DNA from 3 places in the Aeromicrobium sp. JJY06 genome. Region 1 is predicted to be linked to each of the others. Evidence: predicted binding sites of a transcription regulator. Region 1 holds the regulator's gene; each other region holds the start of a gene.
What was found. The regulator HrcA, encoded in region 1, represses chaperone genes, less so after heat shock. The targets are predictions, from matches to a motif close to TTGGCACTCGNNNNNNNCGAGTGCCAA.
Positions count from the first base shown of each region.

Region 2: the regulator HrcA is predicted to act here: its motif matches at 2,301-2,327, upstream of groES (co-chaperone GroES).
Region 3: the regulator HrcA is predicted to act here: its motif matches at 3,102-3,128, upstream of groL (chaperonin GroEL).

Region 1 covers NZ_JBIMRD010000001.1:142,843-152,804, reverse strand. The annotation lists gene ACGWYL_RS00755 (AMP-dependent synthetase/ligase) at 1-480, shown strand, start outside; gene hemW (radical SAM family heme chaperone HemW) at 505-1,620, shown strand; gene ACGWYL_RS00745 (basic amino acid/polyamine antiporter) at 1,661-3,091, shown strand; gene ACGWYL_RS00740 (arginine deiminase) at 3,114-4,364, shown strand; gene ACGWYL_RS00735 (lysylphosphatidylglycerol synthase domain-containing protein) at 4,345-5,376, shown strand; gene ACGWYL_RS00730 (DUF3097 domain-containing protein) at 5,360-6,196, opposite strand; gene ACGWYL_RS00725 (hypothetical protein) at 6,189-6,617, opposite strand; gene hrcA (heat-inducible transcriptional repressor HrcA) at 6,731-7,747, shown strand; gene dnaJ (molecular chaperone DnaJ) at 7,782-8,930, shown strand; gene ACGWYL_RS00710 (histidine triad nucleotide-binding protein) at 8,958-9,302, shown strand; gene ACGWYL_RS00705 (PhoH family protein) at 9,320-9,962, shown strand, end outside.
Region 2 covers NZ_JBIMRD010000001.1:523,138-533,099, reverse strand. The annotation lists gene ACGWYL_RS02720 (allophanate hydrolase subunit 1) at 1-297, opposite strand, end outside; gene ACGWYL_RS02715 (LamB/YcsF family protein) at 300-1,019, opposite strand; gene ACGWYL_RS02710 (SAM-dependent methyltransferase) at 1,103-2,263, opposite strand; gene groES (co-chaperone GroES) at 2,407-2,700, shown strand; gene groL (chaperonin GroEL) at 2,732-4,333, shown strand; gene ACGWYL_RS02695 (hypothetical protein) at 4,499-4,795, shown strand; gene ACGWYL_RS02690 (helix-turn-helix transcriptional regulator) at 4,773-5,066, opposite strand; gene ACGWYL_RS02685 (diiron oxygenase) at 5,239-6,159, shown strand; gene ACGWYL_RS02680 (4Fe-4S binding protein) at 6,193-7,827, shown strand; gene guaB (IMP dehydrogenase) at 7,887-9,392, shown strand; gene ACGWYL_RS02670 (GuaB3 family IMP dehydrogenase-related protein) at 9,427-9,962, shown strand, end outside.
Region 3 covers NZ_JBIMRD010000001.1:1,646,015-1,655,976, reverse strand. The annotation lists gene ACGWYL_RS08135 (sugar transferase) at 1-113, opposite strand, end outside; gene ACGWYL_RS08130 (hypothetical protein) at 613-1,362, opposite strand; gene groL (chaperonin GroEL) at 1,431-3,068, opposite strand; gene ACGWYL_RS08120 (cold-shock protein) at 3,186-3,389, opposite strand; gene ACGWYL_RS08115 (MoaD/ThiS family protein) at 3,489-3,767, opposite strand; gene thrC (threonine synthase) at 3,800-5,065, opposite strand; SAM riboswitch class I at 5,074-5,186, opposite strand; gene otsB (trehalose-phosphatase) at 5,260-6,033, opposite strand; gene ACGWYL_RS08100 (LytR C-terminal domain-containing protein) at 6,064-6,624, opposite strand; gene ACGWYL_RS08095 (DUF3263 domain-containing protein) at 6,626-6,916, opposite strand; gene ACGWYL_RS08090 (trehalose-6-phosphate synthase) at 7,029-8,453, shown strand; gene ACGWYL_RS08085 (MFS transporter) at 8,443-9,756, shown strand; gene ACGWYL_RS08080 (aspartate aminotransferase family protein) at 9,746-9,962, shown strand, end outside.

The DNA.
Region 1 (9,962 bases):
GCCACCGGCGACATCGGCGAGTTCGACGCCGACGGCTTCCTGCGGATCACCGATCGCAAGAAGGACCTCTTCAAGACCTCGGGCGGCAAGTACGTCGCGCCGTCGCACATCGAGGGCATCTTCAAGGCGGTGTGCCCGTTGGCCAGCCAGATGGTGGTGCACGGCAACGACCGCAAGTTCTGCTCGGCGCTCATCACGCTCGACCCCGACGCCGTCGACGGCTGGGCCGAGCACCACGGCATGTCCGGCAAGTCCTACCAGGAGATCGTGTCCTCGCCCGGCATCCAGCAGCAGATCGCGCAGGACGTGGAGGAGCTCAACGCGAAGCTCAACCCGTGGGAGACGATCAAGAAGTGGGCCGTCCTCGACCACGACCTGTCGATCGAGTCCGGGGAGATCACGCCGAGCATGAAGGTCAAGCGCCGGGTCGTCGAGGAGCGCTACGCCGACGTGCTCGACGGCTTCTACGCCGGGGCCTGACGGGCCGCCACGTACCCTTGGTGCGTGGCGTTCGGCATCTACCTGCACGTGCCGTTCTGCTCGGTGCGGTGCGGCTACTGCGACTTCAACACGTACACCGCCGACGAGCTCGGCGGACCCGACGTGGTCGGTGCGTCGCGCACCACCTACATCCAGGCGGCGCTGCGCGAGCTCGACCTCGTGCCCGAGCGCACGGTCGACACCGTGTTCGTCGGCGGCGGCACGCCGTCGCAGGTGCCTGCGGGTGACCTCGTGCGGTTCCTGAAGGCGGTCGACGCGCGCGGCGCGCTGGCCCCCGGTGCCGAGGTCACCACCGAGGCCAACCCCGACAGCGTCTCGCCGGCCTCGCTCGCCGAGCTGCGCGAAGGCGGCTTCACCCGGATCTCGTTCGGCATGCAGTCCGCCGTGCGGCACGTCCTGTCGGTGCTCGACCGCACGCACGATCCCGAGCGTGTTCCGCAGGCCGTGGCCTGGGCGCGCGAGGCCGGCTTCGAGCAGGTCAGCCTCGACCTCATCTACGGCTCGCCCACCGAGACGATGGACGACTGGCGTCACACCGTGGAGGCGGCGCTGGAGATGGAGCCCGACCACATCAGCGCCTATGCGCTGATCGTCGAGGACGGCACCGCCTTCGCCCGCAAGGTCCGTCGCGGTGAGGTCGTCATGCCCGACGACGACGAGACCGCGGACAAGTACCTGCTGGCCGACGACCTGCTCGAGGCCGCGGGGCTGCGCTGGTACGAGCTGTCGAACTGGGCTCGCGACGAGGCGGCACAGTGCCGTCACAACGTCGGCTACTGGAACGGCGGCGAGTGGTGGGGCGTCGGACCCGGCGCGCACTCGTTCGTCGACGGTGAGCGCTGGTGGAACGTCAAGCACCCCGCCGCCTACGCGCAGCGGCTCACGGCGGGGGAGTCGCCCCGTGCCGACGGCGAGCGTCCCGACGCCGACGCGCGTCACCTCGAGGACGTCATGCTGCGCATCCGGCTGGCCGAGGGGATCGAGCCGAGCCTGCTCGGCGACGTGAGCCGGTTCGTCGACGCGGGCTGGCTCGAGCCGCGCGGCGACCGCGTGGTGCTGACCCGCACGGGCCGCCTCATGGCCGACCGTGTGGTCCTTGAGGCTGTCGGCGACCTCTGAGGTCTGTTCGGCACCCTGTCGGCTGCGCTACGTTCGCCCCATGGGGGACGTGGAGGTCACCACCTCGAAGGTCAGCCGCCCGGTCCTGACCGCGATGGTCATCGGCTCCATGGTCGGAGCCGGGGTCTTCTCGCTGCCGGCGCGCTTCGGCACGGCCACGGGCGTCGCGGGCGCCCTCATCGCGTGGACGATCGCCGGCACCGGCATGCTCATGCTGGCCTTCTGCTTCCAGGCCCTCGCGGTGCGCAAGCCCGAGCTGGACTCCGGCGTGTTCATCTACGCCAAGGCCGGGTTCGGCGACTACGTCGGCTTCAACTCCGCGGTCGGCTTCTGGGCCAGCACGATGGCCGGCAACGCCTTCTACTGGGTCTTCATCTCCGCGACGATCGGCGCGTTCTTCCCCGAGTTCGGCGACGGCGACACGCTCCTGGCGGTCGCGATCTCCTCGGCGGGCGTGTGGGTGTTCCACGTCCTCATCGCGCGCGGCGTCCGCGACGCGGCCGTCATCAACCGCCTCGTCACGATCTTCAAGATCATCCCGATCCTCGTGTTCATCGTGGTGCTGGGCCTGAGCTTCGACGCGGGCACGTTCAGCGAGAACTTCTTCGCCTACGGCGACCTCGGCTCGATGACCGAGCAGGTCAAGAACACGATGCTCGTCACGACCTTCGTCTTCATCGGCATCGAGGGCGCGAGCGTCTACTCCCGCTACGCCCAGCGGCGCGAGCACGTCGGCCAGGCCACGGTGGTGGGCTTCCTGAGCGTGCTGGCGATCTTCTCGCTCGTCACCCTCGTGTCGTACGGCGCGTTCCCGCAGTCGCAGATCGCGAACACCCGGCAGCCGTCGATGGTGGGTCTCTTCGAGGAGACCGTCGGCCCGTGGGGCGAGTGGTTCATCAGCGCGGGTGTCATCGTGTCGGTGCTCGGCGCCTACCTCGCGTGGACCCTGATGGCCGCCGAGGTCGCGTTCGTCCCCGCCCGCAGCAACGACATGCCGCGGTTCCTCGGCCGCGAGAACGCCTCGGGAACCCCGATCGCCGCGCTCATCGCGACCACGATCGGCGTGCAGGCCCTGCTGGCGCTGACGCTGTTCGTCGACGACTCGCTCAACTTCATGCTGGACCTCACCACGAGCCTCGCGCTCGTGCCGTACCTGCTGGCGGCGGCCTACGCGCTGAAGCTGACCCTGTCGGGTGAGACCTACGAGGAGGACTCCTCCGAGCGGGTGAAGCACGGAGTCTTCGCGGGCGTCGCCACCGCGTACGCGATCTTCCTCTTCGTCGCCGCAGGTCTGGAGTTCCTGCTGTTGTCGTGCCTGCTCTACGCGCCCGCGGTGCTGCTCTACGTCATCGCGCGCTTCGAACGCCGTCTGCGGATCTTCACCGTGTCGGAGGGGGCGTTGTGCGCGATCATCTTCATGGGCGCCGTCGTCGCCCTGTTCGCACTCGTCACCGGCTGGATCACGCTGTGATGCCACGTCCCGAAGGAGCCCCATGACGAACCCGTCCGACGCCTACGGCGTCCACTCCGAGGTCGGTCGACTGCGGAAGGTCCTGGTCTGCGCGCCGGGTCTCGCGCACGAGCGACTCACGCCGTCGAACTGCGACGACCTGCTCTTCGACGACGTGCTGTGGGTGCAGAACGCGCAGCGCGACCACGAGGACTTCGTGGGGAAGATGCGCGAGCGGGACGTCGAGGTCGTCGAGCTGCACGACGTGCTCGCCGACACGATGGCCGACCGCGCGGCCCGGGCCTGGCTGCTCGACCGCAAGATCGTCGCGAACGAGGTCGGCGTCGGGCTCGTGGAGGAGACCCGCGGCTACCTCGACGACCTGCCCGCCGACGAGCTGACCCGCTTCCTCATCGGAGGCCTCTCCACCCGCGACCTGCCGCGCGAGCTTGCGCCGGGATACCGCGCGCTGGTGCGGGAGGCGCACGGCGGCCACGAGTACCTCATGCCGCCGCTGCCGAACACGCTCTACACGCGCGACACCACGTGCTGGGTGTACGGCGGCGTCACGCTGAACCCGCTGTACTGGGCGGCGCGCAAGGACGAGACGCTGCTGATGAAGGCGGTCTACGAGTTCCATCCCGACTTCGCCGGCTCGAAGGTCTGGTGGGGCGACCCCGAGGTCAACTGGGGGACCGCCACGGTCGAGGGCGGCGACGTCCTCGTCCCCGGCAACGGGGTCGTGCTGATCGGCATGAGCGAGCGGTCGTCGCGCCAGGGCATCACCCAGCTGGCCAAGTCGCTGTTCGACCAGGGCGCCGCCGAGAAGGTGATCGTCGCCGGCATGCCGAAGCTGCGCGCCGCGATGCACCTCGACACGGTGTTCACGTTCGCCGACCGCGACGTCGTGACGATCTACCCCGACATCGTGAACACGATCCACGCGTTCACCGTGCTGCCGGGCGAGGGTCTCCCGGGCATCGAGGTCATCGACCACGAGGACACCCCGTTCCTCGACGTGGTCGCCGACGCGCTGGGCATCGAGAAGTTCCAGGTCGTCGAGACGGGCGGCAGCGAGTACGACACCGAGCGCCAGCAGTGGGACAGCGGCAACAACCTCGTCGCCCTCGAGCCGGGCGTCGTGGTGGCCTACGACCGCAACACCCACACGAACTCGCTGCTGCGCAGGGCCGGCATCGAGGTCATCGAGATCGTCGGAGCCGAGCTCGGGCGCGGCCGCGGGGGCGGGCACTGCATGACGTGCCCGATCATCCGTGAGCCCCTCGACGGCTGAGCCGCGCCGCCGCTGGCTGCGCTTCGCGGTCACCGTCGGGTTGACGCTGCTGGTCCTGGTCGTCGGGATCAGCCTCGCGGACGAGATCGACTGGGAGGGCGTCCGGTCCTCGCTCGCCCGCCTCGAGGCGTGGCAGCTCGCGGTGCTGTGCCTGGGCCTGCTGCTGCGGCAGTGGCTCAACGCGCTGCCGCTGGCCCTGTTCATCGAGGGCCTCTCGTCGTGGCGGGCGATGCAGAACGACCAGGCCGCGATCCTCATGACCACGGTCGCGCCGCCCCCGGCGGACTACGTGATGCGGTTCGCCATCTTCACGTCCTGGGGGATCGCGCTGCCCGCCGCGGTGGCCGGCTCGGTCATGAACACGCTCTCGTTCTACGTCGTGCGGTTCGGGGCGCCGGTGCTGGGCAGCCTGCTGATGATCCTCCTCGGCACGTTCCACCTCGGTGAGCTGCTCGGCGCCCTGCCGAGCATGCTCGTGAGCGTCGCGATCCTCGGGGCGCTGTGGCTGGCGTTCCGTGGCGAGGCGTTCACGGCCGCGCTCGCGCGCCGGGCGGGCGACCTCGTGGCGCGGGTGCGGCCGAAGGTCTCGGGGGAGGCCTGGGCGGAGTCGGCGGCCGGCTTCCGTCGCCAGGTCATCGGGCGGGTGCCGCGGGCGCTGCCGCGCTCGCTGCTCGCGCTGACGGCCATGGTGCTGGTGGACGCGACGCTGCTCGTCGCGTCGCTCCGGTTCGTCGGTGTGGACGCCCAGCAGGTGCCCGCGATCGAGGTCGTCGTGGCGTTCCTCGTCGCCTACCCGCTCACGCTGTTCCCGTTCTCGGGCATCGGCATCCTCGACGCGGTGGTCATCGCGACCCTCCTCAGCGTCGGCACCGACGTGTACGAGGAGGGCGTGATCGCAGGATTCTTCGTGTGGCGCATCGTGACGATCGGCGGCCCGATCCTGCTGGGCCTGCTGTCGGTGGCGCTGTGGAAGTGGGAGCTGCTGCGGCGCCCGACTACGCCGGCTGCGTGACGAAGTCGATGAGCTCCTCGACCCGCCCCAGGAAGGCCGGCTCGAGGTCGGTCCAGGAGTCGACCCGGCCGAGGATCGCCTTCCACGCCCGCGCGATGTCGGCCTGCTCGGCGTGCGGCCAGCCGAGGTGGGCGCAGATGCCCTTCTTCCACTCGATGGTGCGGGGGATCGTGGGCCACGCGTCCATGCCGAGGCGCTGCGGCTTCACGGCCTGCCACACGTCGACGTAGGGGTGACCCACCACCAGCAGGTGCGGCACGTGGGCGACGGCGTCGGCGAGGCGCTGCTCCTTCGAGCCGGGCACGAGGTGGTCGACGAGGACGCCGAGGCGGCGCTTCGGGCCGGGGGAGAAGTCGCGCACGATGCCCGCGAGGTCGTCGATGCCGCCGAGGTGCTCCACGGCCACGCCCTCGGCGCGCAGGTCGTCGCCCCAGACCTTCTCGACGAGCTCGGCGTCGTGGCGACCCTCGACGAAGATGCGGCTGGGCAGCGCGACCTTCGCGCGGGTGTCGGCCGCGACGCGCGAGCCCGAGGCGGTGCGGGTGGGCGCGGCGGCGACCTTCGGCGTGGGCGCGACGAGCACGACGGGCTTGCCCTCCATGAGGAAGCCGGGGCCGAGCGGGAAGACCTTGCGTCGCATCCGGCGGTCCTCCAGCTCCACGGTGCCGAGGTCGCGCTCGACACGCATGATCTCGCCGACGAAGCCGGAGGAGGCCTCCTCGACGACCAGGCCGGGATCGGCGGCCAGCTCGGTGGAGCGGCCTCGGGCGGGCCGGCGCCAGTCGCCGGAGAGCACGTCGGACCCGTAGCGGTCAGCCATGGCCGAACCACACGCCCAGGAGTCGCTGGTGGAAGTCCTCGACGTCGTCCTTCGTGCCGCTGTCGAGCGTGTCGCCGGCGATGAGGCCGATCGCGAGGTCGACCGCGGCGGGCCAGGTCTCGGGGACCTCGGCCGGTATCTCGTCGGTGACGAGAGCGCCGAGCGCGACCTCGGGCGCGTGACCGGGGCGGGTGACCACCATGACGAGCTCGCCGCCCTCGGGCCCATGGCCCAGGTGCGAGACCTCGACGAACGCCTCGCCGACGGCGCCGGCCCAGACCGACGCCATCGAGCCGCCGCGCGACTCGTGGGCGACGGTGGTGCCGTCGGGGGCGGTCACGGCGTAGGGGGTGTAGACGAGGACCTGGTCCCCGTCGACGACCTCGATCGCGCCGTCGGGGCGCACGGAGACCTCACTCACCCCGACAGGTTGCCATGTCCGCGGACGCCGTTCGTGCAGGCACACCGCCCTCGACGGCCTCGCTAGACTGGCACTGGTCAGGGTCGAGTGCCAGCAGCGTGGGAGGTGACAGCGTGATCGAGGACCGCCGGCTCAACGTCCTGCGAGCCATCGTCGAGGACTACGTCGCCACGCAGGAGCCCGTCGGCTCGAAGGCGCTGGTCGAGCGCCACCGCCTCGGCGTCTCGCCCGCCACGATCCGCAACGACATGGCCGCCCTGGAGGACGAGGGGTACCTCACCGCGCCGCACACCAGCGCCGGCCGGATCCCCACCGACAAGGGCTACCGGATGTTCGTCGACCGGCTCGCCGAGGTCAAGGCGCTGTCGGGCGCCGAGCGCCGCGCGATCGAGACCTTCCTGTCCGGCGCGATCGACGTCGACGACATCGTCATGCGCAGCGTGAAGATCCTCGCCCAGCTGACCAACCAGGTCGCGATCGTGCAGTACCCGTCGCTGACCCGGTCGACGGTGCGCCACGTCGAGCTCGTCGCGCTCGAGGGCTCGCGCGTGCTGATCGTGGTCATCACCAGCAGCGGCCGCGTCGAGCAGCGCATCGTCGAGCTCGCCCAGACCCCCGGCGAGGGCCTGTTGGGCGACCTCAAGTCGCGCCTCGTGCGGGCCACCCTCGGCGAGCGCCTGCCCGAGGCCTCGCTGCGCCTGGCCGAGCTGATCGACACGTTCGAGGTCGACGACCGCCCCGTCGTCTCCGCGATCGTCACCACGCTGGCCAACACGTTCTCCAACGAGCGGTCCGACGAGCGCGTCGCGGTCGGTGGCACCGCCAACCTGGCCCGCTTCGGCGCCGACTTCGACACCGCCATCCGGCCCGTGCTGGAGGCGATGGAGGAGCAGGTCGTGCTGCTGCACCTGTTGGGGGAGGCCACGGTCGGCCCACACGTGCGGATCGGCCGCGAGACCGGACGCGACGACCTGTCGGGCACGGCCGTCGTCTCCAGCACCTACGGACCCGACGGGGAGTCCTTCGCCCAGCTGGGCACGATGGGGCCGACCCGCATGGACTACCCCGCCACGATGGCCGCCGTCGGCGCCGTCGCCCGCTACGTCGGGCGAATCCTCGCCGACGGCTGAGCGCTCCACCTCGGACTGCGAAAGAGAAGAGATCTTGGACTACTACGAACTGCTGGGCGTGTCGCGCGAGGCGACCCCGGAGGAGCTGAAGAAGGCCTACCGCAAGGCGGCCCGCAAGTGGCACCCCGACGTGAGCGACGCCCCCGACGCCGCCGAGCGCTTCAAGGAGGTCACGACCGCCTACGAGGTGCTGTCCGACCCCCAGAAGCGGTCGATCTACGACCGCGGCGGCGACCCGCTGTCGGCCGGCGGCGGCATGGGCGGCGGCTTCGGCCAGGGCTTCAGCTTCGACGACATCATGGACGCGTTCTTCGGCCAGACGTCGTCGCGCGGCCCGCGCCCGCGCACCCAGCGTGGCCAGGACGCGCTGCTGCGCCTCTCGGTCAGCCTCGCCGAGGCGGCGTTCGGCGTCCAGCGCGAGATCAAGGTCGACACCGCGGTCACGTGCGAGGTCTGCGACGGCTCCGGCGCGAACGCCGGCTCCGAGCCGGTCACGTGCGGCACCTGCCACGGTCACGGCAGCGTCCACCACGTCCAGCGCTCGCTGCTCGGCGACATCCGCACCTCGCGCCCCTGCCCCACCTGCCACGGCTACGGCACCGTCATCCCCGACCCCTGCCGCGAGTGCAACGGCGAGGGCCGGGTCCGCTCGCGCCGCAGCCTGCAGGTCAACGTGCCGGCCGGTGTCGACGACGGCAACCGGATCCAGCTCGCGGGCGAGGGCGAGGTCGGCGCCGGGGGAGGCCCCGCCGGTGACCTCTACATCGAGATCAAGGTGGCGCGTCACCCCGTCTTCACGCGTCAGGGCGACGCGCTGGCCTGCCAGATCACGGTGCCGATGACGGCCGCCGCGCTCGGCACCCGCATCGACCTGCCCACGATCGACGCCGACCGCGAGGACGTCGAGGCCGACCAGCGGACCGTCGCGATCGAGGTGCCCGCCGGCACGCAGTCGGGCGAGACCGTCGTGGCGCGCGGCCACGGCGTCCCGCGCCTGCGTGGCTCGGGACGCGGCGACCTCACGGTGCAGGTCGTGGTGGAGACGCCGCGCGACCTCGACGCCGAGCAGCGCGAGCTGCTGGAGAAGCTGGCCGCGTCCCGCGGCGAGGAGCACGTCGACCCGGTCGTGGGTCACCACTCCCGCTCCGGCGTCTTCGGCCGCATCCGCGACGCCTTCAAGTAGGCCGCGGCGGGTCGCTAGAGTCGCCCCATGGCTGCTGACTGCATCTTCTGCAAGATCGTCGCCGGGGAGATCCCGGCCGAGATCGTCGCCGAGTCCGAGCACACGATCGCGTTCCGCGACATCAACCCGAAGGCGCCCGTCCACGTGCTCGTGGTGCCGAAGGTCCACGAGCCCGACGCGGCCTCGCTCGCCTCGGCCGAGCCGGTCGTCGCGGCCGAGCTCCTCGCGCAGACGCGTGTGGTGGCCACGCAGGAGGGGTACGAGGACTACAACCTGGTGTTCAACACCGGGGCGAACGCGGGACAGACCGTCTTCCACGCGCACGTGCACCTGCTCGCAGGCGTCGACGTCTCGAAGCTGTTCCTGGCCTGACGCTACGCTGGAGGGGTATGACTGACGACACTGCACCGCCGCGGCACACGGTGACGATTCCCGCATCCGTGCCCCTGGTCTCCCTGTTCGGGCCCGCCGACGAGTTCCTGCGTCTCATGGAGGCGGCGTTCGACGCCCGGATCCATGCCCGCGGCAACGAGGTCACGATCACGGGCGAGCCCGCCGAGGCCGCCCTCGTGGAGCGACTCCTCGACGAGCTCGTCACGATCCTGCGCACCGGGCAGGCGCTCACGTCCGAGACGGTCGAGCGCAGCATCGGCATGCTGCGCACCGAGACGCAGGAGCGCCCGGCCGACGTGCTGAGCCTCAACATCCTGTCGAACCGCGGCCGCACGATCCGCCCCAAGACGCTCAACCAGAAGAAGTACGTCGACGCGATCGACGAGCACACGATCGTCTTCGGCATCGGTCCCGCCGGCACCGGCAAGACCTACCTCGCGATGGCCAAGGCCGTGCAGGCGCTGCAGGCCAAGGAGGTCACCCGGATCATCCTGACCCGGCCCGCGGTCGAGGCCGGCGAGCGGCTGGGCTACCTGCCGGGCACCCTCAGCGAGAAGATCGACCCGTACCTGCGTCCGCTGTACGACGCGCTGCACGACATGCTCGATCCCGAATCGATCCCCAAGCTGCTGACGTCGG
Region 2 (9,962 bases), 380 kb from region 1:
GACGTGGCGGCGCACGACCTCGTCCGGCTCGAGCCCGCAGTGCCGCGCGACCACGTCGAGGTCCGGGCCGTCGTAGACGACCGGGACCTCCACCTCGCGGCCCACGACGTCGGTCAGGTCGGCGGGCTCGGTGGCGCCGACGAGCGACCGCAGGTCGGCCGGGCGTCCCCGCAGCAGCACGGTGGTGGCGCCGAGGGTCGCACCGTGCTCGCGCAGGGCGGCGTGCCAGCGCCGCGCCTCGGCCGCGTCGGCGCAGTCGAGCAGCACGGCGCGATCGCCGCAGGGCAGGATCCTCATCTTCAGCCGAAGGCCTCGATCGCCACGTCGTGCGCGGCCAGCACCTCGCGCACCCGGCGCAGCAGGGCCTCGGCCTCGGGGCTGTCACTGTGCACGCACAGCGAGTCGACCGACTCGGCGAGCGACAGCGCCTGACGGGCCGCCTCGTCCGGGTCCGTGAGCACGGCGCCCGGCTGGTCGCGCGGCACGAGGCCACCCTCGGCCGTGTAGGCGCGGTCGGCGAACCCCTCGTGCACGACGCGGATCCCGGCGTCCTCGGCCATCTCGAGCGCGATCGACCCCGGCATCCCGACGAGCGGCAGCGGATTCCCGTCGGCGAGGAGGGCCTCGACGACCGCCTCCGCCTGGTGCGGGTCGCGCGCGATCCGGTGGTAGAGCGCGCCGTGCGGCTTGAGGTAGGTGACGACCCCTCCGGCGGCGTCGGCCAGCTCGGCGAGGTGGTCCAGCTGGTGACGCACCTCGTCCACGAGGTCGCGGGGAGCCAGGTCGACCTCGCGCCGGCCGAAGCCCTCGCGGTCGCGGTAGCCGACCTGCGCGCCGATCGCGACGTCGTGCGCGACGGCCGCCTCGCACGTGGCGCGGATCAGGTCGTCGTCACCGGCGTAGGCGCCGCAGCAGACGTTGGCGCTGGTGACGAGCCCCAGCAGCCACACGTCCTCACCGGACTCCCAGCGAGCGCGGTCCTCGCCGAGGTCCACGTTGAGGTCGACTCGGCGGGTCATGGCCCGACGCTACCGTGCCCGGGGCATCGCTGGCAGTGACGTTCCCGGGGTCGGATCCGGGTGCTGCCCCCGGAACGTCACGCTCAGGGCTGCCGCTCGACGAGGAAGGCGCGGGCCTCCCCGGCGACGCGGGTCAGCACGACGGTCGCGGTGCGCGAACCCGACAGCTTGAGGCGGGCGACGAGGCGCTCGGGCACGACGTCGACGCCGCGCTTCTTCACCGTGAGGGTGCCGATGTCGCGCTCGCGCAGCGCCGCACGCAGCTGCTTCTCGCGGTAGGGCAGCTCCTCGAGGACCCGGAACGCGCGGCCGAGTGGTGCGGCGTCGGGGGGCTCGGTGGTGATCCAGGCGATGTGGGGGTCGAGCAGGTGACCGGCGAGGTCCTCGGCGAGCTCGGCCACGAGCCCGGCCCGGATCACGGCGTCGTCGGGCTCGACGAGATGCGACAGCAGAGGCCCGACCGTGGCCGGCGTGCCGCGCGCCACGAGGCTCACCCCGGCCGGGAGGACCGTGGCGACCCGGCCCTCGGGCGCCCCGAGACCGGCGGCCCACAGGCACGCCTCGACGAGGTCGCCACCGTGGGACACCCATTCGGCCTGCACGCCCGGCGGCACCGCGTCGTGCGCGATGCCCGGCATCACCTTCGCGACGGCCCGCCCGGCGAGCAGCCCCGTGACGAAGTCCCAGGGCGGCACGAGGGCGTCCAGCCGGAACGTGCGTCCCGCGCCGTCGCGACGGGCCGGGTCGACGAAGGCCACCTCGTCGGCTGCGACGGTGGTGGTCGTCGCGTCGCCGACCTCGACCGTGCCCTCCAGTCCGAGGGCGGCGAGGTTCGCGCGGGCGATCGCGGCGCGCACCTCGTCCTGCTCGACGCCGCGCACGGCCAGTCCGGCGCGGGCGCAGGCGATGAGGTCGCCGCCGATGCCGCAGCCGAGATCCACGACCCGGGTGGCGCCGAGGGCGACCAGCCGCGTGGCGCGGTGGTCGGCGACGGTCCGCCTCGTGGACTGCTCGAGCGCGTCGTGCGTGTAGTAGAGGTGGGCGGCGTCCGCGCCGAACTTCGCGACGGCCCGGCCGCGCAGGTGGTTCTGGGTGACGGCCGCGGCCACCAGCTCCACCGGGTGGTCGCGACGCAGGCGGGTGCCCAGGGCGAGGTCGGACTCGCGCCCGGCGCAGGCGGCCACCTCGGCCAGCAGCGCCTGCCCGGCCGGCGTGGTCAGGGTGGCGAAGGTCTGGGCGTCCACGCGCCCGAGTCTGCCACCGCGTGCCCCGGCTTCGGACCTAGCACTCTGTTGGGACGAGTGCCAGCCGGTGCTACGCTGACGACTGGCACTCCCAACGAGTGAGTGCCAACCGAACGTCTCTCATCGAAAGGGGAGGTCGACCAGTGTCGGTCACCATCAAGCCGCTCGAAGATCGCATCGTCATCAAGGCCGGAGAGGCCGAGCAGACCACCGCGTCGGGTCTCGTCATCCCCGACACCGCCAAGGAGAAGCCGCAGGAGGGCGAGGTCGTGGCCGTGGGCCCCGGTCGCGTCAGCGACAGCGGCGAGCGCATCCCCGTCGACGTGGCCGTCGGCGACAAGGTGCTCTTCAGCAAGTACGGCGGCACCGAGGTCAAGCACGGCGGCGAGGAGTTCCTCATCCTCAACGCCCGCGACGTCCTCGCCGTCATCGCCTGAGTCCACCCAAGCCAACCGTTAGGGAGCACTCGTGCCCAAGATTCTGGAATTCGACGAGGACGCACGCCGCGCCCTCGAACGCGGTGTCGACAAGCTCGCCGACACCGTCAAGGTGACCCTCGGCCCCAAGGGCCGCTACGTCGTCCTCGACAAGAAGTGGGGCGCCCCCACGATCACGAACGACGGCGTGTCCGTCGCGCGTGAGGTCGAGCTCGACGACCCCTTCGAGAACCTCGGCGCCCAGCTCGCCAAGGAAGTCGCCACCAAGACCAACGACGTCGCCGGTGACGGCACCACGACCGCCACGGTCCTGGCCCAGGCGATGGTCCACGAGGGCCTGCGCGCCGTCGCGGCCGGCGCCAACCCGGTCGGCCTCAAGAAGGGCATCGAGGCGGCCGTCGAGGCCGTCACGAACGAGCTGCACTCGCGCGCTCGCGCCGTCGACTCGGTCTCGGACATGTCCGCCGTCGCCACGGTCTCCAGCCGTGACGCGGTCATCGGCGAGCTCATCGCCGAGGCGTTCGACAAGGTCGGCAAGGACGGTGTCATCACCGTCGAGGAGTCCAACACCATGGGCACCGACCTCGAGTTCACCGAGGGCATGCAGTTCGACAAGGGCTACCTGTCGCCGTACATGGTCACCGACACCGAGCGCATGGAGGCCGTCCTCGACGATCCCTACATCCTCGTCAACCAGGGCAAGATCTCGGCCGTGTCCGACCTCCTGCCGCTGCTGGAGAAGGTCGTCCAGTCCGGCAAGGCCCTGTTCATCATCGCCGAGGACATCGAGGGCGAGGCCCTGTCCACGATCGTGGTGAACAAGATCCGCGGCACGTTCACGTCCGTGGCCGTCAAGGCGCCCGCGTTCGGCGATCGCCGCAAGGCCATGCTGCAGGACATCGCGACCCTCACCGGCGCGACCGTCGTGACGCCCGACGTCGGCCTCAAGCTCGACCAGGTCGGCCTCGAGGTCCTCGGCACCGCCCGTCGCGTCGTCGTCACCAAGGACGACACGACGATCATCGACGGCGGCGGCGAGCAGGCCGAGGTCGAGGGCCGCGTGGCCCAGATCAAGGCCGAGTTCGAGCAGACCGACTCCGAGTGGGACCGCGAGAAGCTCCAGGAGCGTCTCGCCAAGCTGGCCGGTGGCGTCTGCGTCATCCGCGTCGGCGCGGCCACCGAGGTCGAGCTCAAGGAGAAGAAGCACCGCATCGAGGACGCCGTGTCGGCGACCCGCGCGGCCATCGAGGAGGGCATCGTCCCCGGCGGTGGCTCGGCGCTGGTCCACGCGGTCGGCGTGCTCGACCAGGACCTCGAGCTCTCGGGCGACGAGGCCATCGGTGCTCGCATCGTCCGCAAGGGCGCGGACGCCCCGCTGGAGTGGATCGCCCGCAACGGCGGCGTCTCCGGCGAGGTCGTCGTGGCCAAGGTCCGCGAGTCGGGCGAAGGCTACAACGCGGCCACGGGCGAGTACGGCGACCTGCTCGCGCAAGGCATCCTCGACCCGGTCAAGGTCACGCGCTCGGCGCTCGCCAACGCGGCCTCGATCGCGGCCATGCTGCTCACCACCGAGACCCTCGTGGTGGACAAGCCGGCCGACGAGGACGACGCGCACGCCGGTCACCACCACTGACCGACACCGTCACGACGCAGGCCCCGGGCACCCGCCCGGGGCCTGCGTCGTGCGGTGACGGCGGGACGGGCCGGAGCCGCTCGTGAGACGAGGGACGACAGTGTCCGTCGGGCCCAATAACCTAGGGTTCGACCCGGTGTCCGCACCCGTTGATAGGACTGCCCCATGACGACGCCATCGACCACCTGCCCGTGGTGGTGCACCGACCACCGCTCCGGCGAGACGGCAGAGGACGAGCAGCACGCCCGTGTGTTCCCGGTGCCCGGTGGGGCCTGGGTGGCCATCCTGCACGGCGCGCTGCCCGGCGACCGGATCGAGCTGGCCTACGGGGCCGAGGCCTATGCGGCGTCGGCGGGGGAGGGGCGTGCGTTCGCCGCGGCACTGCAGCACGCGGCCGACGTGTTCGACCGGATCGTGTCCGAGGTCGAGCGCGTGAGGGTCAGCGGTCGGACGACTCCATGAACCGCCGCACGTCCACCAGCAGGTCGCCCAGCTCCAGTCCGAAGGCCGCCTCGAGGGCCAGGATCGTGTCCAGGCTCGGGTTGGCCGAGGAGCGGCCGGTGGCGTTGTTGTTGCGGTTGTTCTCCAGGTTCTGCACCTGGTTGCGGCTCAGTCCCGCGCGGTGCGCGAGCTCCTCCTGGGTCATGCCGGCCTGCTCGCGGCGGCGGCGCAGCCACTGGGCGAACGAGCTGGCGACCTCGGCGGTGTGAGCGGTCGGCGTCCGTTTGGGCATGCACAACAGCATGGGCCCAATCGTCGTCCGCGCGCAGCCCAATACGGTGTGGCGCGGCGTCGCATCCCCGGCGTGCGGACCGGGGATCCGGGACGGCTCCGAAAAGGTGGTGACGCGTCTCACAGTCTATGTTACATTCACAATGTCACATACCGATGACCGAGGAGATCGCATGACCGTCACCGACGATCGCGCCGCCGTCGAGTTCCGCCAGTCCATCGACATGGACTCCGAGCTGGAGCGACTGCTCGAGTCCGCCGCCGTCCTGTCGTACGACCCCGACCAGGAGATCGACTGGGACAAGCCGCTCGACCCGCACAAGTACGGCCTCAACCCCGAGTGGTCCACGCTCTACGGCACGCCGCTGTGGGACCGGATGACCGAGCAGCAGCGGATCGACCTCACCCGCCACGAGGTCGGCTCGATCATGAGCACCGGCATCTGGTTCGAGACGATGCTCCAGTCGATGGTGCTGCGCTCGCAGTACTCGGCCGACTACGGCGACCCCGAGTTCCGCTTCGCCCTCACCGAGATCGCCGACGAGTGCCGCCACTCGCTGATGTTCAGCAAGACCTGCAGCAAGATGGGCGTCCCGCACTACCGCCCGCGCCGTCTCTTCCACGAGCTGGCCCGCGTCTTCCGCACCACCGCCACCGGCGAGATGGCGTACTCCTCGATCCTCGTGGCCGAGGAGGTCCTCGACATCATGCAGCGCGACTGGATGCGCGGCGAGAACGTCCTCGAGGAGGTGCGCACCACGAGCAAGATCCACGTGGTCGAGGAGGCGCGCCACATGAAGTTCGCGCGCATGGAGATCAAGGAGTACCTCGAGGGGATCTCCAAGCCGCGCCGGCACCTGGCCGCGTTCGTCATCTCGATCGTGGCCGCGATCATCGTCGACTCGCTGGTCAACGACGACGTCTACGCCAACGCCGGCCTCGATCCCGAGGAGGCGAAGGCGGCGGCGAAGTCCAACACCCACCACCAGAACCTCATGCGGATGAGCTGCGTGCACCTCATGGACTTCCTGTCCGAGGTGGGCCTGCTGACCCCGTCCGCCATGCGGATGTACCGCACCGTCCACATGCTCTGACGGCCACGCCGACCCGAACCGAAAGCACCCGCCGTGGCCTACGCGATCACCCAGTCCTGCTGCAAGGACGCCTCGTGCGTCTCGGTCTGCCCCGTGGACTGCATCCATCCCACCCCCGACGAGCGCGACTTCGCGACGACCGACATCGTCTACGTCGACCCGAGCGTCTGCATCGACTGCGGCGCCTGCGCCGACGCCTGCCCGGTGGCGGCGCCGAAGCCGATCGACCTGCTGCGCGGCCCCGAGACGATCTTCGCCGAGCTCAACGCCGCGTACTTCGAGCGGCGCCCCGAGCGCGAGGAGCCGAAGGTCCACACGTGGGAGGAGATGGGCGGCGACCTCGAGCGCTCGCTGTCGATCGCGATCGTCGGCACGGGTCCGGCCGCGGCCTACACTGCGCGTCAGCTGCTGCTGTCCACCGACGCGCGCATCACGATGATCGACCGGCTCCCCGTGCCGGGCGGTCTCGTGCGCGGCGGGGTGGCTCCCGACCACGTCGACACCAAGAAGTTCGCCGACCTGTTCCAGTGGGCCTACAAGCACCCGCGCACCTCGATGGTGATGAACGTCGAGGTCGGCCGCGACATCTCCCACCGCGACGTGCTGCGCCACCACGACGTCGTGATCTACGGCGTCGGCGCGCGCCGCGACCGCGAGCTGGGGGTGCCGGGGGAGGACCTGCCCGGCGTCTACCCCGCGCCCGAGGTCGTCGGCTGGTACAACGGCGCGCTCGACGTCGAGCCCACCGGCGTGGTGCTCCAGGGTGACCGCGTCGTGATCGTGGGCAACGGCAACGTGGCGCTCGACCTGGCCCGGCTGCTGCTGCACGACCCCGACGTGCTGGCGCGCACCGACATGCCCGACCACGCCGTGCAGGCCTTCCGCGGGCTCGACGTCCGCGAGGTGGTCCTGCTCGGCCGGCGCGGGCCGTCGGTCGCGGCGTTCACCCGGCCCGAGCTGCTGATGATGCCGCCGGGCATCGACGTCGTGGTCGCCCGCGACGAGTTCACCGTGACTGAGCTGGAGGACGCCGAGCCCGAGACCAACGCCGCGGTCCTGGCCGCGCTGCCGCTGGTCGACGTCGACCTCACCACGCCGCCCGGCGAGCGCCGTCGCCTCGTCTTCGCGTTCGGCCGCCAGGTCGTCTCGATCGAGGGCGACGACCGCGTCGAGGCCGTGCAGATGGCGCCGTCGGGCGTCGCCGAGCAGGCCGTGAAGGTGCCGTGCGGCACGCTGATCCGCGCCACCGGCCACCGCGGCACTCCCGTGCCCGATCTGCCGTTCGACGAGGAGACCGCCACGGTCCCGAACGAGCACGGTCGCGTGATCGACCCCGACACGGGTCGGCCCGTGCCGGGCACCTACGTCGTCGGCTGGATCAAGCGCGGCGCCACGGGCGGCATCGGCACCAACCGCACGTGCGCCCACGAGACGATCCAGTCGATCATCGCCGACGCGAACGCCGGGCTCATCCCGCCGGCGCCGCGCCGCAGGCTCACCTTCGGACCGTTCGTGCGCACCCGCGTCGACGGCGTCGTGGGCCGTCGCCGCATGCTCGCGATCGAGAAGGCCGAGGAGAAGGCGGGCCGCCGCGAGGGCCGTCCGCGCGTGAAGTTCTCGTCGGTCGACGAGATGCTCCAGGTCAGCCCCGCGACGAGCCTGCACTGACGACGCGGATCACATCCCGCGGCCTCGGGACGGCGTCGGGGCGCGGGTAGACTCGCGCCATGGTGGGCATCCCCGACAAGTTCGCTCCTCTCGGCCTCACGTACGACGACGTCCTGCTGCTCCCGGGCGAGACCGACGTCATCCCCAGCGAGGTCGACACCACGACCCGGCTGACGCGTGACATCTCGCTGCGGATCCCGCTGCTGTCGAGCGCGATGGACACCGTCACCGAGTCGCGCATGGCGATCGCCATGGCGCGCGAGGGCGGCATCGGCATCCTGCACCGCAACCTCTCGATCGAGGACCAGGCCTATCAGGTCGACCTCGTCAAGCGCACCCAGACGGGCATCATCCCCAACCCCGTCACGATCGGCCCGAAGGCCACCCTCGAGGAGCTCGACGAGCGCTGCGGCGAGTACCGCGTCTCGGGCCTGCCGGTCGTCGATGAGGACAACACGCTGCTGGGCATCGTCACCAACCGCGACCTGCGCTTCACGCCCGTCGCCGAGTGGGCCACCACGCTCGTCCACGACGTCATGACCCACATGCCGCTGATCACCGGGCCCGTCGGCATCAGCCGCGAGGACGCCTCCGCGCTGCTGCGCCAGCACAAGCGCGAGCGCCTGCCGATCGTCGACGAGCAGGGCAAGCTCGCCGGCCTCATCACCGTCAAGGACTTCGTGAAGTCCGAGCAGTTCCCGATGGCCAGCAAGGACGCCGAGGGTCGCCTGCTCGTCGGTGCCGCGGTCGGCTTCTTCGGCGACTCCTACGACCGCGCGAGCCGCCTCATGGAGGCCGGCGTCGACGTGCTCGTCGTCGACACCGCCCACGGCCACGCCCGCGCCCTGCTCGACATGGTGCGCAAGCTCAAGGCCGACTCGGCCTTCGACGGCGTCCAGATCATCGGCGGCAACGTCGCCACCCGCGAGGGCGCCCAGGCGCTCGTCGACGCCGGCGTCGACGCGGTGAAGGTGGGCGTCGGACCCGGCTCGATCTGCACCACGCGCGTCGTCGCGGGCGTCGGCGTGCCCCAGATCTCGGCCGTCTACGAGGCCACGCTGGCCGCGGCCCCGGCCGGCGTCCCGGTCATCGCCGACGGCGGCCTGCAGTACTCCGGCGACATCGCCAAGGCGCTCGTCGCGGGCGCCGAGAGCGTGATGGTCGGCTCCCTGCTGGCCGGCTGCGAGGAGAGCCCGGGCGAGCTGATCTTCGTCGCGGGCAAGCAGTACAAGACCTACCGCGGCATGGGCTCGGTCGGCGCGATGGCCTCGCGCGGCAAGAAGTCCTACTCCAAGGACCGCTACTTCCAGGCCGACGTCACCAGCGACGACAAGATCGTCCCCGAGGGCATCGAGGGACGCGTCGCCTACCGCGGCCCGCTGTCCACCGTGGCGCACCAGCTCGTCGGTGGCCTGCACCAGTCGATGTTCTACGTCGGCTCGCGCACCATCCCCGAGCTGCGCGACCGCGGCCGCTTCGTCCGGATCACCGCGGCCGGCCTCAAGGAGAGCCACCCGCACGACATCCAGATGACGGTCGAGGCGCCGAACTACACGATCCTCTGACGTCATCGCGGCCCGATAGGCTGGGCGCGTGAGCATCGACATCGGACTGGCCAAGCGCGGCCGGCAGGGGTACCACTTCGACGACATCGCCATCGTGCCGAGTCGCCGCACGCGCGACCCGCAGGAGGTGTCGACGCACTGGCAGATCGACGCGTACCGCTTCGACCTGCCGATCGTCGCCGCTCCGATGGACTCGGTGATGAGCCCCGAGACCGCGATCGCGCTGGGCAAGTTCGGCGGCCTCGGCGTGCTGAACCTCGAGGGCCTGTGGACCCGCTACGAGGACCCGCGCCCGCTGCTGGAGGAGATCGCGCGCATCGAGCCCGCGCAGGTCACTCCGCGCCTGCAGCAGATCTACAGCGAGCCCATCAAGGCCGAGCTGATCACCGCGCGCCTCCAGGAGATCCGCGACGCGGGCGTGACCGTCGCGGGCTCGCTCTCGCCGGGCCACACGAAGCAGTTCGCCGACGCGGTCGTGAAGGCAGGCGTCGACCTGTTCGTCATCCGCGGCACCACCGTCTCGGCCGAGCACGTCTCGGGCAACGCCGAGCCGCTGAACCTCAAGGAGTT
Region 3 (9,962 bases), 1.5 Mb from region 1:
ACGCCGGCGATGACGGTGCCCGTCAGCACGAGCAGGTGCCCGAAGAGGCCCTGGCGGATCAGGTTCTCCAGAGACGATCGCCCCGTGGGGATCGCCGTGAGTTCCCGGTGCACGGAAGGAGATCCGAGTCCGGGGTCGCTGGTGATGGGCTCCACCAGACGCAGCGGAAGGACGGTCTCATCTCGTCCGTCGATCGCTGAAGTCATTGCCACTCCCCAATGCAAGCCATCGGTGTCGAGCTGCGGACCCCTCCGCCTCACCGCTGACCCACGTGATGTCTGTGTGTCTGCGTACTCAGCCAAGAGCGACGTGGAGTGGTACCGATACATGTCCGTGGACAAGCCCCCCGGCCCGGCTCCAGGCCACTCGATGCTCTCCCTCGCCGGCTTCCCCCGCCGGCGGCCATCGACTGGCACGACGCCCCTGCTTTCCCCTCGAAAGTAGGCCATCGTCGAACGGCTGTCTGGTCATTTCAGAAATTCGCGGATGTCGTCCATGTCACACGATCTCGTCCTGCGGTTTACCGGTGCCCGTGCGGTCGCACGTCGACGAATCGGGCACGGGCACCTGGGGTAACTGGAAGTTTCGTGCAATGAGTCCCGGAATCGCGCCTCACGGCGTGTCGTCGAATGACCACGTGGTCCCCTCACGCACCACACGCCCCGGAGACCCCATCACGACCACGTTCGGAGGCACCTTCTGACCGCGCACGACGGACCGCATGCCGACGCACACGTGCGCGCCGATCTCGACGTGTCCGGACACCACGGCCTCACGGCACAGCCACACGTGGTGACCGATGCGGATCGTGGCGCCGAACGGGTTGAGCCGCTCGCCCGTGGCCGCATCCTCGAGGCGGTGCATGTCGTCGGTGGCGATGTAGACGCCCGCGGCCCACAGCTGGTCGCCGGCGGCCACGACGCGGCCCCCGTTGCGCGCGTCCACGACCGGCGACCGGGTGGCCACGAGGGGTCCGTGCAGCGCGATCGAGGAGCCGGGCCCGCAGTACAGCTCGCCGGCGGTCAGCACGACGCGCTCGTCGAGGAACACCGTGGCGTCGTCGCCGCCGACCAGCAGCGAGGTCAGGTGGTCCATCGGCGCCCCCACCACGAGGAGCGCGCCGGAGTAGTAGAAGGTCGTCAGGCCGGCCAGGACGTGGTCGGGCAGCCGGGCCCCGGGAGCGGCGTACAGCGCGTTGCCGAGGTCGTTCCACCACGACGGCAGCGGACCGTCCATCCGGCGCCAGGCGACGGCGTCGAGCCGCTCGGGGTCGACGCCCGCCGCGACGAGCCGGTCCCGGTGCTCGGGGGTCAGCGCGTCGTCGGTGCGGGACAGGTCGGGCCACGTGGTCACGCCGGTCATCCTCCCATCCCCCGGACGCACAGGACCCCGGCACCGCGCGGTACCGGGGTCCTGTGATCAGGCGTGGCTCAGAAGCCCATGCCGCCCATGCCACCCATGTCGCCCATGTCGGGCGCACCGGCCGGGGCCGCGGGCTCCGGCTTGTCGGCCACGACGGCCTCGGTGGTGAGGAACAGCGCGGCGATCGACGCGGCGTTCGCCAGCGCGGAGCGCGTGACCTTGGCCGGGTCGATGATGCCGGTCGCGATCATGTCGACGTACTCGCCGGTGGCCGCGTTGAGGCCCTGACCCTGCTCCAGGTTGGCGACCTTCTCCGCGACGACGCCACCCTCGAGGCCGGCGTTGACGGCGATCTGCTTCAGCGGGGCCGAGGTGGCGACGCGCACGATGTTCGCGCCGGTGGCCTCGTCGCCCTCGAGCTCGAGCTTCTCGAACGCGGCCTTGCTGGCCTGGACGAGCGCGACACCGCCGCCGGGGACGATGCCCTCCTCGACGGCCGCCTTCGCGTTGCGGACGGCGTCCTCGATGCGGTGCTTGCGCTCCTTGAGCTCGACCTCGGTGGCCGCGCCGACCTTGATGACGGCCACGCCGCCGGCCAGCTTGGCGAGGCGCTCCTGGAGCTTCTCGCGGTCGTAGTCCGAGTCGCTGTTCTCGATCTCGGCCTTGATCTGGGCGACACGGCCCTGGATCTGGGCCTCGTCGCCGCCGCCCTCGACGATGGTGGTCTCGTCCTTGGACGTGACGACCTTGCGGGCGGTGCCGAGCAGCGTCAGATCGGCGTTCTCGAGCTTGAGGCCGACCTCCTCGCTGATGACCTCGCCACCGGTGAGGATCGCGATGTCGGTCAGCATCGCCTTGCGACGGTCACCGAAGCCGGGGGCCTTGATGGCGACCGACTTGAAGGTGCCCTTCAGCTTGTTGACGATGAGGGTGGCCAGGGCCTCGCCCTCGACGTCCTCGGCGATGATCGCCAGCGGCTTGCCGGTCTGCATGACCTTCTCCAGCACCGGGACCATGTCCTTCACGGTGCTGATCTTGCTGTTGACGATGAGGATGTACGGATCCTCGAGCACGGTCTCCATGCGCTCGGGATCGGTGACGAAGTAGCCCGACAGGTGGCCCTTGTCGAAGCGCATGCCCTCGGTGAGCTCGAGGTCCAGGCCGAAGGTGTTGGACTCCTCGACCGTGATGACGCCTTCCTTGCCGACCTTGTCCATGGCCTCGGCGATGATCTCGCCGACCGTGGTGTCCGCGGCCGAGATGGAGGCGGTGGAGGCGATCTGCTCCTTGGTCTCGACGTCCTTCGCCATCGCGAGCAGCTGCTCGCTGATGGCCTCGACGGCGATCTCGATGCCCTTCTTCAGGCCCATCGGGTTGGCGCCGGCGGCCACGTTGCGCAGACCCTCGCGCACGAGCGCCTGGGCCAGGACGGTGGCCGTCGTGGTGCCGTCGCCAGCGACGTCATCGGTCTTCTTGGCGACTTCCTTGACGAGCTCGGCGCCGATCTTCTCGTAGGGATCCTCGAGCTCGATCTCCTTGGCGATGGAGACGCCGTCGTTCGTGATCGTGGGGGCTCCCCACTTCTTCTCCAGGACGACGTTGCGGCCCTTCGGGCCGAGGGTGACCTTGACGGCGTCGGCGAGCTGGTTCATGCCCCGCTCGAGCCCGCGCCGGGCTTCTTCGTTGAATGCGATGGACTTGGCCATGGGTGCGTGTCTCCGACATAAGTAGAAGTGGAACTAGCACTCTCACTATACGAGTGCTAATCCCGCCCGTTCAAGCGACCCCGCACCCGAGGTCGGCCGAGGCCCCGGCCCCGATGCCTAGTGCAGCGGCTGGACGTTCTCGGCCTCGCGCCCCTTGGGGCCCTCGACCACCTCGAGCTCGACGTTCTGGCCGTCCTCGAGGGTCTTGAACCCGTTGATCGCGATCTTCGACCAGTGGACGAAGACGTCGTCCTGGCCGTCGACGGCGATGAAGCCGTACCCCTTGTCGGAGTTGAACCACTTGACGGTGCCATGCACCATGAGACCACCTGTTCTGCGGGGGAAGGCCCGCTGCCGGACCCGGGACCAGCGTATCGGCAGGCGCGTGAATCGCCTACGGCGGACTGGCCGAAAGCCTGCTCAGCAGCCGCCGGCGACCGCGGGGATCACCGAGATCTGGGTGCCGTCGGGGGTCTTGGTGTCGAGGCCGTCGGCGAAGCGCACGTCCTCCTCGGCCACGTACACGTTGACGAAGCGGCGCAGCTTGCCGTCCTCGTCGACGATGCGGGCCCGGATGCCGGGATAGGCGGTCTCGAGCGAGTCGAGCACGGCGCTGAGGCGGTCGCCCTCGGCGCTGACCTGCGACTCGTCGTTCGTGTAGCTGCGCAGGATCGTGGGGATGCGGACGGACACGGCCATGGATGCTCCTCGGGTGGTTTCGGTCGGACGGCTCAGGCGATGCCGGCCGCGGCGAAGGCGTCGTAGGTGGGGGCGATCGTGGCGCGCGGGCCGACGGAACCGGCGACCGCGTCGAGCGTCTTGAGGCCGTGACCGGTGTTGATCACGACGGTCTCGAGCTCGGGGTCCAGCTGGCCCGTCTCGACGAGCTTCCTCAGCACGGCCACGGTGGTGCCACCGGCGGTCTCGGTGAAGATGCCCTCGGTGCGCGCGAGCAGGACGATCGCGTCGCGGATCTGGTCGTCGTCGACCTCCTCGACGCCGCCGCCGGTGCCGCGCGCGATGTCGAGCACGTAGATGCCGTCGGCGGGGTTGCCGATCGCGAGCGACTTGGCGATCGTGTCGGGCCGCACGGGCCGGATCGCGTCGACGCCGTCCTTGAACGCGGTGGCGACGGGGTTGCAGCCCTGCGCCTGCGCGCCGAAGACGCGGTACGGCTTGTCCTCGACCAGGCCCAGCGCGATGAGCTCCTGGAAGGCCTTGTGCACCTTCGTCAGCTGGGAGCCCGAGGCGACGGGGATGACGATCTGGTCGGGCAGGCGCCAGCCGAGCTGCTCGGCGATCTCGTAGCCGAGCGTCTTGGAGCCCTCGGCGTAGAACGGCCGCACGTTGACGTTGACGAACGCCCAGCCCTCGTCCTCGCCGGCGATCTCGCTGGCGAGCTTGTTGACGTCGTCGTAGTTCCCGTCGACGGCGACCAGGTTGTCGGTGAAGATCGCCGAGTTCACCTGCTTGGGCGTCTCGAGGTTGCTCGGGATGAACACGACCGTGCGGATGCCGGCACGGGCGCCCGCGGCCGCGACCGCGTTGGCGAGGTTGCCGGTCGACGGACAGGCGAAGACCCTGCTGCCGAACTCGCGCGCGGCACTGAGGGCGCAGGCGACGACGCGGTCCTTGAAGGAGTTGGTGGGGTTCGTGCTGTCGTCCTTGACCCACAGCTTCGACAGGCCCAGCTCGGCCGCGAGGTTGCGCGCGTCGAGCAGGCGGGTGAAGCCCGGCTCGAGGTTGGGGCTGTCCTCGATGTCGGCGGGGACGGGCAGCAGCGCCTTGTAGCGCCAGATGTTCGTGGGGCCGGCCTCGATCTGCTCGCGGGTGACCGTGCCGAAGTCGTAGGCGATCTCGAGCGGGCCGAAGCACTCGTAGCAGGCGTAGTGGGGACCCAGCTCGCGCGTGGCGCCGCACTCGCGGCACTTCAGGGCGGTGGCGGGGCCGAAGGCGCCCTCGCGAAGGGTGGTGCGGTCAGGGATCGTGACGCTCACGACGACTCCATTCATCTCTCCGGGCCGGCGTTCGACCGCGGACGGAATTAGCACCTGGCCGGTGGTCGGCTGGTTGCTGGGGCTTCGTCGGGCCGTGTCCCTCTGCCCCTCGGGATGAGTGATGCCAGCCTAGGGTCGCGTCTCACGATACGTCCACTTCGTCCGGATGCCGAGACGAGCGGGAGGGACGAGGGTCAGACCGGGGCGAACCGGTCGGCGAGGTCGCCGAGCCAGGCCGCGACGTCGTCGGGCCCGTCGAGCACCACGTCGGCGAGCGCGACGAGCGCGTCCTGCTCCTCCGAGGCCGAGCACACGAGGGTGACGTCCATCCCCTGCTCGCGCAGGACGATGGCCTCGCGGAACGCCGGCAGGTCGCCGAGGTCGTCGCCGGCGTAGATGACCGCACCGGGCGAGACGCGGCCGATGATGCCGCGCAGGGTCTGGCCCTTGTCGGTGCCCGAGGCGCGCAGCTCGATCACCTGGCGGCCGGGCTCGAGGTGCAGGCCGACCTCGGTGGCGAGCGCCTCGATCTGCGGGGCCAGCTCGTCGAGCAGGCCCGGCGCGACGCCGCGCGTGTGCAGCGCGATCGCCAGACCCTTGTCCTCGACCCGGATGCGCGACGCATCGTGCTCGCGCATCCACTGCGGCAGGCGCGCGGCCAGCTGCGAGACGGCCTCGGGGCGCGACGGCCGGGTCAGCTCGCCCGTGGCGGCGTCCCAGCGCTCGGCGCCGTACTGGCCGCAGACGACGAGGTGCTCCAGGCCGTCGCCCTCCTCGAAGCGGCCGAGCCGGCGCACCTGGTCTACGGGACGTCCGGTGATGATCGCGATCGTCCCCAGGATCGGCCCGAGACGCCGCAGCGCCGCGAGGGACTCGGGGTGGATGTACGCCGACGCGGGGTCCTCGACGATCGGCGCGAGCGTGCCGTCGAAGTCCAGCGCGAGCAGGGTGCGCCCCGGATCGGTCATGGGAAGAGTATGGCGCGGCCGCACGAGGGGTCAGCGGGGGCTGGCCAGCACGACCGTCAGGTTGCTGGTGGACATGTTCCCCGTGGCGGGCATGAGGCGCACGATCCCGAGGTCGCTGCCGAGCAGCGCGGCCTCGGCCTGGCGCCCCGCCGGGTAGTAGACGGTGTCCTGCGGGACCCCACCGCGCCAGTCGGCCACGGCGCCGACGGTCCAGCCGGCGGCACGGGCCTGGCCGGCGACGCGGGCGGCGAGGCCGCCGATGCCGATCTGGTTGTAGACCGAGACGCCGATCGACCGGGTCGCGGTGGGCTCGGTGGTCGGCTCGGTCGTGGGCTCGGCGGTGGGCTCGGTCGTCTTCTTCGGCTTCGGCTTCGCGGAGGCCTTCTTCGTGGGCTTGGACGTCGGGCCCGTACTGGTGCGCTGCGCGGACTGCGCGGGCGCCTCGTCCTCGCGGACGGCCTCGATGATCGCCCAGCCGCCGAGGGCACCGAGGATCAGCCAGACGGCGGGCAGCACGACGACGTGCCACGGGCGACGACGCTCGGGCTCACGCCGGTCGTCGCGCGGTTCGAGGGGCGGCTGCTCCTCCACCTCAGCGGTCGGAGCCGGTACGCCGGGCCTGGCGCTGACGCTGGCGCTGCGAGCGGAGGCGGCGCAGGCGCTTGACCAGCAGCGGGTCGTGCGCGAGCGCGTCCTCGGAGTCGATCAGCGCGTTGAGGATCTGGTAGTAGCGGGTGGCGGTCATGTCGAACTTGTCGCGGATCGCCTGCTCCTTGGCGCCGGCGTACTTCCACCACAGGCGCTCGAGCTCGAGCATCTCGCGGTCGCGATCGGACAATGCGCCGTCGCGGACCGCTTGGTCGTCACTCTCCACCGCTGCCATGTGCCCGACTGTACCGGCGAAATCACACGCTTGTCATTCCCGTTCGCCGAAACCGTCGTCCCACCGCGTGAGGTCCGCGGCGGGCGGGCCCGTTCTCCTCTAGGCTGGCCGCATGGCGCCCGAGAAGACCGACTTCCTCGTGATCGCCAACCGCCTGCCCGTCGACCGCCGGATCGGCGACGACGGCGAGGTCTCGTGGCGCACGTCGCCCGGCGGTCTGGTCACGGCACTCGAACCGGTCATGAAGCTCCAGGGCGGGGCGTGGATCGGCTGGCACGGTGCCGCCGACGAGGACCTCCCCGAGTTCGAGCACGACGGCCTGCGACTCGTCCCGGTGCCGCTGACCGAGCTGGAGGTCGAGGAGTACTACGAGGGCTTCTCCAACGGCACCCTCTGGCCGCTCTACCACGACGTCGTCGTCACCCCGGAGTACCACCGCGAGTGGTGGGACGCCTACGTCACGGTCAACCGCCGCTTCGCCGAGAAGGCCGCCTCCCTCGCCGCGCAGGGCGCGGTCGTGTGGGTGCAGGACTACCAGCTGCAGCTCGTCCCGCAGATGCTGCGCGAGCTGCGCCCCGACCTGCTGATCGGCTTCTTCCTGCACATCCCGTTCCCGCCCACCGAGCTGTTCCAGCAGCTGCCGTGGCGCCGCCAGATCCTCGAGGGCCTGCTGGGCGCAGACCTCGTCGGCTTCCAGATGCCCGGTGGCGCGCAGAACTTCGCCCGCCTCGTGCGTCAGCGCGTGGGCCACCGCACCGTGCGCGACACCGTCTTCCTGCCCGACGGCCGCAAGGTCCTGGCGCGGGCCTACCCGATCTCGATCGACGCGCGCGGCTTCGAGCAGCTCTCGCGCACCCCCGAGGTCATCGCCCGGGCGCAGGAGATCCGCGACAGCCTCGGCAACCCGCGGCACGTGCTCATCGGCATCGACCGCCTCGACTACACCAAGGGCCTGCCCCAGCGGCTGCGCGCCTTCGGCGAGCTCGTGCGCGACGGCGTGATCGACGTCGACGAGGCCGTGTTCGTCCAGGTCGCCACCCCGTCGCGCGAGCGCGTGCACCAGTACCGCCTGCTGCGCGACGACATCAACCGCCTCGTGGGCCGGATCAACGGCGACATGGGCCGCATCGGCCAGCAGCCGATCCAGTACCTGCACGCCTCGTTCCCGCGCGAGGAGATGGCCGCGATGTACCGGGCCGCCGACGTCATGGTGGTCACCCCGCTGCGCGACGGCATGAACCTCGTCGCCAAGGAGTACATCGCCACGCGCTGGGACGACCGCGGCGCGCTCGTGCTCAGCGAGTTCGCCGGTGCCGCCGGCGAGCTCCGACAGGCGTTCCAGGTCAACCCGCACGACATCAACGGCATGAAGCAGGCGCTGCTCGAGGCCATGCAGGCGCCTCCGGTCGACCTGCGCAAGCGGATGCGCGCGCTGCGCAAGCAGGTGATGGAGAACGACATCGAGCGCTGGGCCACCACGTTCCTGGCCGAGCTCGCCGAGGCCCGTGACACCGGTCCGTCCGACGGTGACGACTGAGCTTCCGGCCCGGGTCCGGCGCGGCTACGCGCTCGGCAGCGTCGCCACCGGGACCTTCGGCACCGTCCCCGGACTGCTGCTGCTGCCCTACCTGACCGACGAGATCGGCATCGGCGCGGCGCTGGCCGGCGTGCTGGTGTTCGCGCCGAAGGCGTGGGACGTCGTCCTCAACCCGATCGCGGGGCGCATCAGCGACCGCTCCACGCATCCCGCCGGGCGGCGCCGTCCGTTCCTCGTGCGGGCCGGGCTCACCCTGGCCGTGCTGTTCGCGGTGATGTTCGCCGGTCCCACCGAGCCGCAGGCCCTGGCCGCCGCGTGGGTGGCCGTGGCGTTCCTGGGCTGCGCGAGCGCCTATGCGTTCTTCCAGGTGCCCTACGTCGCGATGCCGGCCGAGCTGACGCTCGACTACGCCGAGCGGACGCGCCTCATGACGTGGCGCGTCGTCGTCCTCGCGCTGGCGATCCTGGTCTCGGGCGCCACCGCCCCGATCGTGGCCGACCAGCTGGGGCACGCGGCGATGGGCGCGTACGTCGGCCTCGTCATCGCGCTCGGCGTGCTGGGCGCGTGGTGGGGAACGCGCGGCGCGCCCGAGCACCCCACCGAGACCGCGGGCGGCACGTTCGCCGACCAGCTGCGGCTCGTGGCCCAGAACCCCGACTTCCGCGCGGTGCTGCTGACGTTCGTCGTGCAGGCCGCCGCGATCGGCACGGTGCTGGCGGGCGTGGCCTACGTGGCCGACGACCTGCTCGACAGCACGGCCGCCAACACGTTCCTGTTCGTCGCCTTCGTCGGTCCCGCGCTGCTCGTCACGCCGCTGTGGGAGCGCTACGCCACCACCCGCGGCAAGCGGTCGGGGTACGCCGTCGCCACCGTCTTCCTCGTGATCGGGATGGCCGCACTGCTGGCGGCGCACGAGGGCTGGCTCGCGCTCACCTATGTCGCCGCCGCGCTCGTGGGCATCGGGTACGCCGGGGCCCAGGTCTTCCCGATGGCGATGCTGCCCGACGTGGCCGCCGACGACGCCTCGCGCAGCGGGGCCAACCGCATCGGCGTGTTCACCGGCGTGTGGACCGCGGGCGAGACGCTCGGCCTCGCCCTCGGGCCCGGCATCTTCGCGCTCGTGCTGACGGCCGGTGGCTACGTGTCGTCGACGTCCGGCGTCACCGTCGACCAGCCCGACGGCGCCCGCCTCGCGATCGCGCTGGGCTTCTCGGTGCTGCCGGCTCTCCTGTCCGCGATCAGCCTCGTGCTGCTGCGCGGCTACCGACTCGACGACCGACTGAGGAGTGCCGATGTCGCCTGAGCAGGTCCTCGCCGAGCTCGCCGCCCGCCGGGAGGGCGACCTCCCCACCCACGGCGGCCGCACGCTGGCGTACGTCTACGACTCGGGACTGGCCGAGGCCGACGAGGTCGCCCGACAGGCCGTCGCGATGTACGCCGCCACGAACGGCCTCGACCCCACCGCCTTCCCCAGCCTGCTGTCGATGGAGGCCGACCTCGTCGGCTTCG